4 regions of the Bradyrhizobium sp. USDA 4461 genome follow, and region 4 is predicted to be linked to each of the others. Evidence: riboswitches for the same ligand, from Rfam matches in the RefSeq annotation. Region 4 holds a riboswitch; each other region holds the start of a gene.
What was found. Region 4 has a riboswitch for cobalamin ahead of ACVINW_RS18125 (ribonucleoside-diphosphate reductase subunit alpha). Riboswitches for the same ligand answer to the same signal wherever they lie in the genome.
Positions count from the first base shown of each region.

Region 1 (2,197 bases), 2.6 Mb from region 4:
CGATGAATCGCCCGGCGGAAGGCGTGCGCCATCTCGTGGTCAGCGGCCAGCCGCTGATCAATGATGGCGTGCTCGACGTCGCGGCGCGTCCCGGCCGGCCGGTGCGCCGGCCCGTCACCGGAGGCTGAGGTGGCGGTCCCGATCCTGCTGGTCGCGGGCTTTCTCGGGGCGGGCAAGACCACGGTCGTCAACCATCTGCTGGCGCATGCGCAAGGACGGCGCATCGCCGCCGTGGTGAATGATTTCGGCGCGATCAATATCGATGCCGAGTTGATCGCGGGCGCCAGCGACGGCGTGGTCAGCCTGAGCAATGGCTGCATCTGCTGCACGCTGGAGGGCGACCTGCTGCGCACGCTCGCCAGTTTGCTGCGGCGTGATCCGTGTCCCGAGTTCATCGTGATCGAGACCAGCGGAATCGCCGATCCCGCGGACATCGTGCGCAATCTGATGGATCCCGTGATCTGGAAGGAGGCGCCGCTGGAGACCGTGCTGTGCGTGGTCGACGCCACGCAGCCGGTGGCCGCGCTGGACGATGCGCTGCTGCGCGCGCAGCTGCGGGCCGCCGATATGGTGGCGCTGAGCAAGGTCGATCTGGCCGATGCAGCCGCGTGCGCCGCGATTCGCGATGCCGTGCGCGTGGTGCGTCCGGCGGCGGTGATCGTCGATGCCGTGCATGGCGAGGTGCCGACGGAGCTGCTGTTTCCGGCGGATCTCGATCATCTGCCCGCGCCGCGCGAGACCGCGCCGCGACGGCCGGTGTCCGACCGGTTCGAGACGCTGAGCTGGACGTCGGAGCGGCAGGTATCGCTGCCGCGCCTGCAGCAGGCGATCGGCAAACTGGCGCCGAAGCTGGCGCGCGCGAAGGGCTTGTTCGAGACGGTCGAGCAGCCCGGACGGCTGACGGTGTTTCAGCTCGCCGGCGGTCGCGCGACCTTGGCTGCCGGCGGCGTGCCGGCGCCCGGCGTGCCACGCACGCGGATCGTGTTCATCGCCGAGATGGGCGCGCTCTCGCGTGCGGAGATCGATGAGGTGATGCAGGGATGCGTCGCGTGACATGAAAGCATGCGTGCGACAATCGCATCGAATTGACAGCCATGCCGACTGCACCTATCGTTTTCGCCGACGGTTCCCTTCGGGGATCAAAAGGGAATGCGGTGCGAGGGTAACCCCAATGCCGCAGCTGTCCCCGCAACTGTAAACGGCGAGCCTTTCGTCAAATTTGCCACTGGGCTATCCGCCCGGGAAGGCGTCGACAGGCGATGACCCGTGAGCCAGGAGACCTGCCGTCAGTCGTGGTCACACGCGAGCACATCGGGCGGGGGCGTCCTGGTGGGATCGGAGCACTGCCTTTTCGGCAAGGCCCCAGTCCGTGTTCGCGGTGACGTGCCACGTTACCGCGAGCCGTTTTCATGTCTCCGTCCTCTCCCGTTGCGCGCAAATGGCGCCTCGGTCTCGTCTGCTCCCTGTCATCGTTGCTGCTGCCGGCCGAAGGCTCGGCACAGACAGCTCCAACCACCAGCCTCGATCCGATCGAGGTCTCGCCCTCGGCCTCAGCGAAGCCGAAGCCTGCGGCGCGAGGCCAGAACCCGGCGGCGTCGTCGCGGCCGCGCGCGAGACCCGCAGCATCAGCGGCAGCGGGCGGCCCACCGCGTGCTGCAGCGTCGGGCACATCGGGGACGGCACCACCGACGCTCAACGCCACCACGCCAGGCAGCACCGGCAGCCGCCTCAACCTGACGCCATTGCAGACACCGGCCAGCGTCGAGATCGTCACGGCGCAGACCATTGCCGAACGCGGCCAGCACAATGTGCTCGATGCCGTCACCCAGAACGCGGCCGGGTTCATCGCAACGCCGGCGCCCGGCAATGGCGGCCTGTCGTTCAGCACCCGCGGCTTTGCCGGCAGCAACTCGGTGATGACCTTGTATGACGGCACGCGCTTCTATGTCGGCTCCGGCACCTTGACGTTCCCCTACGATACCTGGTCGACGCAGCGCATCGAGGTGCTGCGCGGTCCGGCCTCGGTGCTGTACGGCGAAGGCGCGATCGGCGGCGTCATCAACGTGATCCCGAAGAAGCCGCTCAACACATCGTATAACGAGGCCGAGGTCTCGCTCGACAGCAACATGACGCGGCGGCTCTCGGTCGACAGCACCGGTCCGATCAATCCCAATGTGTCGTACCGGATCAACGCCAC
Region 1 is NZ_JBSRXM010000001.1:1,315,209-1,317,405, reverse strand. It holds gene ACVINW_RS06230 (amidohydrolase family protein) at 1-128, shown strand, start outside; gene ACVINW_RS06225 (CobW family GTP-binding protein) at 130-1,053, shown strand; cobalamin riboswitch at 1,107-1,302, shown strand; gene ACVINW_RS06220 (TonB-dependent receptor) at 1,410-2,197, shown strand, end outside.
Region 1: linked by a shared signal. The riboswitch ahead of ACVINW_RS06220 (TonB-dependent receptor) and the one ahead of ACVINW_RS18125 (ribonucleoside-diphosphate reductase subunit alpha) in region 4 are both predicted to bind cobalamin.

Region 2 (2,197 bases), 510 kb from region 4:
ATGTGGTCGGAGGTCGTTGTCGCTGCTGCGGAGATGGAAAGTGCGGCGAAGCCGCTCGTCAGCGGCGAGCGATTTGGAATCGGCGCTAAGGAAGTTCAAAAGTCACGCAGGCGAAGCGATATGAAATTCGTCGCTCGCGTAGGACACGTTAGCGGGCGCCTATGTGGTCGTCGTCGTAGTCAACATTGGGGAGTTGCACTTCCATGCAGTCGTATCGACCGGACAAGAAGGGAAGTCTCAGGTCGGGCTAGCTTCGGCTTGAGCTGCTCAACATTCTCGAGAGCATCTGCCTGACGGCCGGGTTCATAAATGCCTTTGCTATCCAGCCGAACAGGCCGACCGTAAAGACGGCAGCAGCAAAGACGCCGAGGGCACTCCAAACAGCCATTTTCATTACGGGCTACTCTTTTCGTTGGTGAGTCACTATGCTTGCTTTGCGCAGTATCGCCAAAAGCATCCGCATGGCGCCTACCAGGATTGGTGGTAGATCAACATGCTCGCTCAGTATGCTGCCGATTTTGCGCATATTGTGCCTGTTCACGCTGATCCTTGGTCGTTGGTGGAGAACCGGGGGCGCATCGAAGCGTGCTAGATGAGCGCTTCGAAAGCTGGATCGCGTGAAGAGCGGCCTGTCCCGGCACCGTGACCTTCATCGCGAAGGCCGCATTCGTCTCTTGCACGATCTGACACGCGGTCCGACGCGAACGCGCCTCGGAGATGGTCATCCCGATATCCAGATTGGAGAGTGGCTTCAACGTCGCGATCAAGAGTGGCCGTGTATCGTCAGCAGCATCACTTTGACAGGTTGACTGCGGAGTTGTCTTGCCGATAATCCAAGTCGTCGAGGTTCTCCGGTTCGGCTTGATCCGGAGCTAAGAGGGAAGCCGGTGATGCCGGCGCTGCCCCCGCAACTGTAAGCGGCGAGCCGCTGTCCAACAGAGTCACTGAAGCCCGCGCGGCTTCGGGAAGGCCGGACAGTGGCGATGATCCGCGAGCCAGGAGACCTGCCCCGACAATATGTTCGTCCGCGGGCGGGGTGTCCCGGTGGTACGCCAAGCAGCCGTCGCTCGCGTGACGTCTCCTGCCTGCGTCCGCCATGGCCTTTGCCCCCAACATGGGGTTAACGGTATGTCTCTTCTCTCACTTCCGGTTGCCACGCTCGGAACGCCGCGCATCGGTCCAAGACGCGAGCTCAAACTCGCGCTCGAAAGCTATTGGGCCGGAAGAATCAACGAACAGCAGTTGCTCGAGGACGCAGCCGGCCTGCGTGCGGCAAACTGGGCGCGCCAGAAATCCCTCGGTGTCACCATCATTCCGTCGAACGATTTCTCGCTATACGACCAGGTGCTCGACACCAGTGTCATGGTCGGCGCCATCCCGGACGTCTATGCCTCGAAAGTCGAGCCTGCTTCCCTCAAGACGTATTTCGCCATGGCACGCGGTTCTCAAAGCGACAGCCAGGATGCGAGTTGCGGTCACCGACCTCGCGGCTATGGCGCACCCGCGCAGGAGATGACCAAGTGGTTCGACACCAATTACCACTACATGGTCCCGGAATTTCATCGGGGGCAGACTTTCAGGCTCTCCTCTCGCAAGCCTATCGAGGAGTATGAGGAAGCCAAGGCCCTTGGCTTTCAAACCCGCTCTGTCCTGATCGGCCCGGTCACCTTCTTGAAGCTAGGCAAGAGTGCTGATCCCGCGTTCCAGCCACTGGCACTACTGGATGACCTGGTACCGGTCTATATCGAGGTTCTGCAGGAATTGGCCAGACGCGGGGCGAATTGGGTCCAGTTTGACGAGCCCTGCATGGTCCTCGATCTGGATGAGGGGACAAGAAAATCTTTGCTGCATGCCTATGACCGGCTCGTCAAGGAGGGGCCGGCCATCAAGATCATGGTCGCCAGCTATTTCGGGGGCCTTGGCGAAAATCTTCACACCGCCTTGCGCCTACCTGTTGCCGGCCTGCACGTCGATCTGGTTCGGGCGCCAGAGTTATTGGACCAGATCATTGCTGCCGGGCGAAGTGGTCTCGTTATCTCACTCGGCGTGATCGACGGCCGCAATGTGTGGCGGACGAATTTATCGGCGCTGCGCCAGCGGCTCGATTCCGCCATTGCGAAACTCGGCAGGGATCGCGTACAGATCGCCCCATCCTGTTCGCTGCTTCACGTGCCGGTCGATGTTGAGCTCGAAACGG
Region 2 is NZ_JBSRXM010000001.1:4,380,681-4,382,877, forward strand. It holds cobalamin riboswitch at 828-1,026, shown strand; gene metE (5-methyltetrahydropteroyltriglutamate--homocysteine S-methyltransferase) at 1,129-2,197, shown strand, end outside.
Region 2: linked by a shared signal. The riboswitch ahead of metE (5-methyltetrahydropteroyltriglutamate--homocysteine S-methyltransferase) and the one ahead of ACVINW_RS18125 (ribonucleoside-diphosphate reductase subunit alpha) in region 4 are both predicted to bind cobalamin.

Region 3 (2,197 bases), 2.0 Mb from region 4:
GGATTGCGCAGCAGGCCTTGCAGCGCCGCGCCCGACAGCCCGAGAATGCCGCCGATCGCGAATGCCAGGATGGTGCGCGGCAGCCGGATCTCGCGCACAATGACCTGCGCGACGTCGCTGCCGCCCCCGAACAGCGCCTCGATCACCGCGAGCGGCGACAGCCGCACCGGCCCGATGCCGAGCGAGAGCACGCACAGCAGAACCACGAGCGCGAATAGCGCCGCGGTGGCACTCCACCGCCGCCGCGCCGCGATCTCGGCCGCCAAGGCAAAATCCTGCACGCTCATCTCATCCATGCTCTTACAGCGATCGCCGTGGCAGACAAGCGACACCCGACAAAAACCGTGGCCGGGCGGCCATTGCCCGACTTCCGCCGGATTGACTTTGCTGCCCGGCCGAACCCTAGATGACCATGACGGTTCTTTCATGAGATGAAAAGGGAATGCGGTACGGGGAAACTTCCCCAACGCCGCGGCTGCCCCCGCAACTGTATGCGGTGAATCCTTCGTCACAGGCCACTGGGAATCTCGGTCCTGGGAAGGCGACGAAGGGTAACGACCCGCGAGCCAGGAGACCTGCCGTCAGCCGTGGTCACACGCGAGGATGCCGGTCGGGGAGTACAGGCATGAGCTTCACCTGATGCTGCAAGCACATGGTGAGACTGCTTCGCGGTGACGTGCCACTGACGTTACCGAGGTCTCGCCTATGTTTTCCTTCCCACCCGATCGGCGCCGCGCGCTTCTGCTCGCGTCGACGATCATCTTGCCGACGATCGTCCTTTCAACGGCGCGGGCGCAGCAGGCGCCCGCTCCCGATCAGCTGCCCGCAATCGAAGTCAGCCGATCCGGCGACCAGAACGTTACCCGCGCCAAACCGCCCGCTGACGAGACCCCGGCCCCACGCCGCCCGGCGCCGGGCACCACGCAGAGCAGCAACGCGGGCAGCGGCGCCGGATCGAACTCGGCTGGAGCCGGCTCGGCCACGGGGACCGGCGGCAGCAGCGGCGGCCGCCAGTTTGCCGGGGTCGTCGGCTCCTCCTCGACCGTGATCACCGCCGACGACATCGCGCATTCGCCGTCGCAGTCGCTGCCGGAAATCCTGGCGCAGGTGCCGGGCGTGCAGCTGCAATCGCTCTATGGCGGGCCGAACGGCGCCAAGACCTCGGTTGACCTGCGTGGCTTCGGCGCATTCGCGACCGACAACACCCTGTTCCTGCTCAACGGCCGCCGCCTCAACGACGTCGACAAAGCCGGCTTCGATCTCACCACGATTCCGCTCGATTCGATCGAACGGATCGAGATCGTCAGCGGCAACAGCGGCGCGGTGCTCTATGGCGACAACGCGGTCGGCGGCGTGGTCAACATCATCACCAAGGCCGGCGCCGGTGGTCCACCAGCCACGATGCGCGCCGAGGCCGGAGTTGGCTCGTTCAACACCCGGATGGCCGCGGTCTCCGCGGCTCTCAATTCAGGACCGTGGTCGACCTCGTTCTATGGCAGCGGCATCAAATCCGACGGCTACCGCGTCAACAATGCGCTCGACCAGCGCAACGCCGTCGGCAACGTCAACTACACCACACCGGATCTCACCGCCTTCGTCACCGTCACCGGCAGCGACCAGAAGCTCGGCCTGCCCGGCGGACGGCTGGTCGATCCGTCGATCGGCGTCAACGAGTTGCTGACTGATCGTCGCGGTGCGGCGACGCCGTTCGACTATGCGAACCAGCAGACCGCGAGCGTCACCACCGGCTTCACCAGAACGCTGGTGAACGGCGTCGACCTGATCGTCGACGGCGGCTGGCGGCAGCGCGAGACGCAGAGCGGCTTCTTCGGCACCGTGCCGACCATCAGCTTCGCCTCGACCTACAATGACGCCGCGCTGCAGACCTGGTCTCTGACGCCGCGGCTCAGCGTCAAGAATGTCATGCTGGGCATGCCATCCACGATCCTGACCGGCATCGACTATTACGATTCGACCTTCCGTGAGGCACGCGGCGCCTATCAGGGCGTCGATCCCACCCACGTCTACAACATCGAGCAGCAGAGCGTGGCCGGCTATTGGCAGCACACGTTCGGCTTGCTGCCGACCACCGACTTCTCCTACGGCGCGCGGGTGCAGAACACCCACGTCTCGGCGCGCGATCGCTACGATCCGAATGCGCCGTTCGCTTTCGACACGCAGGCGGCACCGCTCGACA
Region 3 is NZ_JBSRXM010000001.1:1,891,729-1,893,925, forward strand. It holds gene ACVINW_RS08945 (FecCD family ABC transporter permease) at 1-287, opposite strand, end outside; cobalamin riboswitch at 400-597, shown strand; gene ACVINW_RS08950 (TonB-dependent receptor) at 706-2,197, shown strand, end outside.
Region 3: linked by a shared signal. The riboswitch ahead of ACVINW_RS08950 (TonB-dependent receptor) and the one ahead of ACVINW_RS18125 (ribonucleoside-diphosphate reductase subunit alpha) in region 4 are both predicted to bind cobalamin.

Region 4 (2,197 bases):
GGCCCCCGCTCGCGCGCGAGCGTCACGGATGCCGCATCAGCATCGCGACGGATTTTCCGGAACATGTTCAGATTGAACGACTTAGCCACGACGCTTTCCATCGGAATGCTCCTGGCCTGCAGGAACGAGTGGAAGCCCATGACGCCAAGGCCGACGGAACGCTCACGCAAGGCGGCGTAGCGGGCACGCTTCATGACGCCCGGCGCCACCGTGATGAAGTGGGTCAGCACGTTGTCGAGGAAGCGCATGACGTCCTCGATGAAGCCAGGCTCCTCATTCCACTGGTCCCAGGTCTCGAGGTTGAGCGACGACAGGCAGCACACCGCGGTACGCTCCTCGTCGCGATGATCGATGCCGGTCGGCAGAGTAATTTCGCTGCACAAGTTCGATGTTGAGACCTTGAGGCCGAGCTCGCGCTGGTGCTTGGGAAGCGCGCGGTTCACTGTGTCGATGAACAAGAGATAAGGCTCCCCCGTCTGCAGCCGGTTCTCCAGGATGCGTTGCCACAGCTGACGGGCGTCGATTTCACGGATAACGTCCCTGGTCTTTGGACTGCGCAGCGCGAACGCAGTGCCGGCGCCCACGGCACGCATGAACTCATCGGTGACGTTGATGCCGTGATGCAGGTTGAGACTCTTGCGGTTGAAGTCGCCGGACGCCTTCCGGATCTCGAGGAACTCCTCGATCTCGGGATGGTGGATATCGAGATAGACCGCAGCCGAGCCGCGCCGCAACGAGCCCTGGCTGATCGCCAACGTCAGGCCGTCCATGACGTGGATGAACGGGATGATGCCTGAGGTAACGCCGCCCTTCACCTGCTCGCCGATCGAGCGAACATTGCCCCAGTAGGTGCCGATGCCGCCGCCGTTAGAGGCAAGCCATACGTTCTCGTTCCAGGTGCCCACGATGCCTTCGAGCGAGTCCGACACCGAGTTAAGGAAGCAGGAAATCGGCAGGCCACGCGTCGCACCGCCGTTGGAGAGCACCGGCGTGGCTGGCATGAACCACAGCCGAGACATCGCATCATAGAGACGTTGGGCATGCGCGACATCGTCCGCGAAGGCGCAAGACACTCGCGCGAACATGTCCTGGATCATTTCGCCGGCGAGCAGATAACGGTCGCTCAGCGTCAGCTTGCCGAACGGCGTCAACAGGTCGTCGCGCGTCCGATCAAGCTTGAGATCGGTCGGCTTTAGCGATGGCGCAAGGGGCTGCGGCAGCGGAGCCAGCGATGGCGGCGGCACAAGACACAACTCAGGCACGCCGGGCTCTGGCTGCGGCTCGATGAGATGACCATGCTGATCGAAATCGTAAGACGGCGACATCGGCGACCCCGCGATGTTAGGCGGGGAACCGCGCGGACGACTTGCGAGGAAACCGGTCAAACGTCCCCGGCTGCAAGCGACCCAACGGGGCACCCCGCCCGAGGACTTTCGTTCAGTCGCGGCAGGTCTCCTGGCTCGCGGGTCATTACGGCTGTCGGCCTTCCCGGCGCTATGTCGCGCTAGTGGCCATGATGACAATCGCTCGCCGCTTACAGTTGCGGGGGCAGCCCCGGAGTAGCCGTCTTCGGCGCACCGGGTTCCCTCTTAGCTTCCGACCTACAAGATCTGGGGGACGGAAGACCGTGACTAGCTAGAAATAGGCACGACTCGCAGGGATTCGTCAACTGGGGGTCCAGATTCAAAAGGCAAAAAACCTGGCGCCCGGACGACTCTGTGGCCGCGGTCGCTTCTGCTGCAGGTGATTGGAGGTGCCGTTGGGCCGCATTCCGGTTTCCGTAGCTTGCGCAAGGTCCAAGAAATTCCTGGCTCGCGCGTCGCATTGATGGAATGTGTGAAACCACGCTTCAGCGGAGAAGGAATTCGGCAAGGCGCTCTCCGACCTGAGTCGCAGCGCTCCCGCTCGCCGGGACAAATGGCATCTGGACAAAGTCGTTATCTAGTCGCGGGCGAACAATATCGGCTCTGGCGCGCCGCCGACCAGAATCGCCTCGCGCTCGACGTCTTGATCCAGCGACGAAGAGGCTCGCGCTGCACAGTGGTCCTCCTGTCACGGCTCCAGCGCGACCTGCAAGCCCTCCTTGCTTTCAACATGAACGTAACGGGGGCCGATCGGCCGTCCCCTGCCGCTGGCGACGGTGACAACGGCTTCCAGAGGCGCGGCGCGCGCATCCGCCTCGGGGCGAGACAAGATC
Region 4 is NZ_JBSRXM010000001.1:3,867,853-3,870,049, reverse strand. It holds gene ACVINW_RS18125 (ribonucleoside-diphosphate reductase subunit alpha) at 1-1,325, opposite strand, end outside; cobalamin riboswitch at 1,429-1,645, opposite strand; gene ACVINW_RS18120 (class I SAM-dependent methyltransferase) at 2,053-2,197, opposite strand, start outside.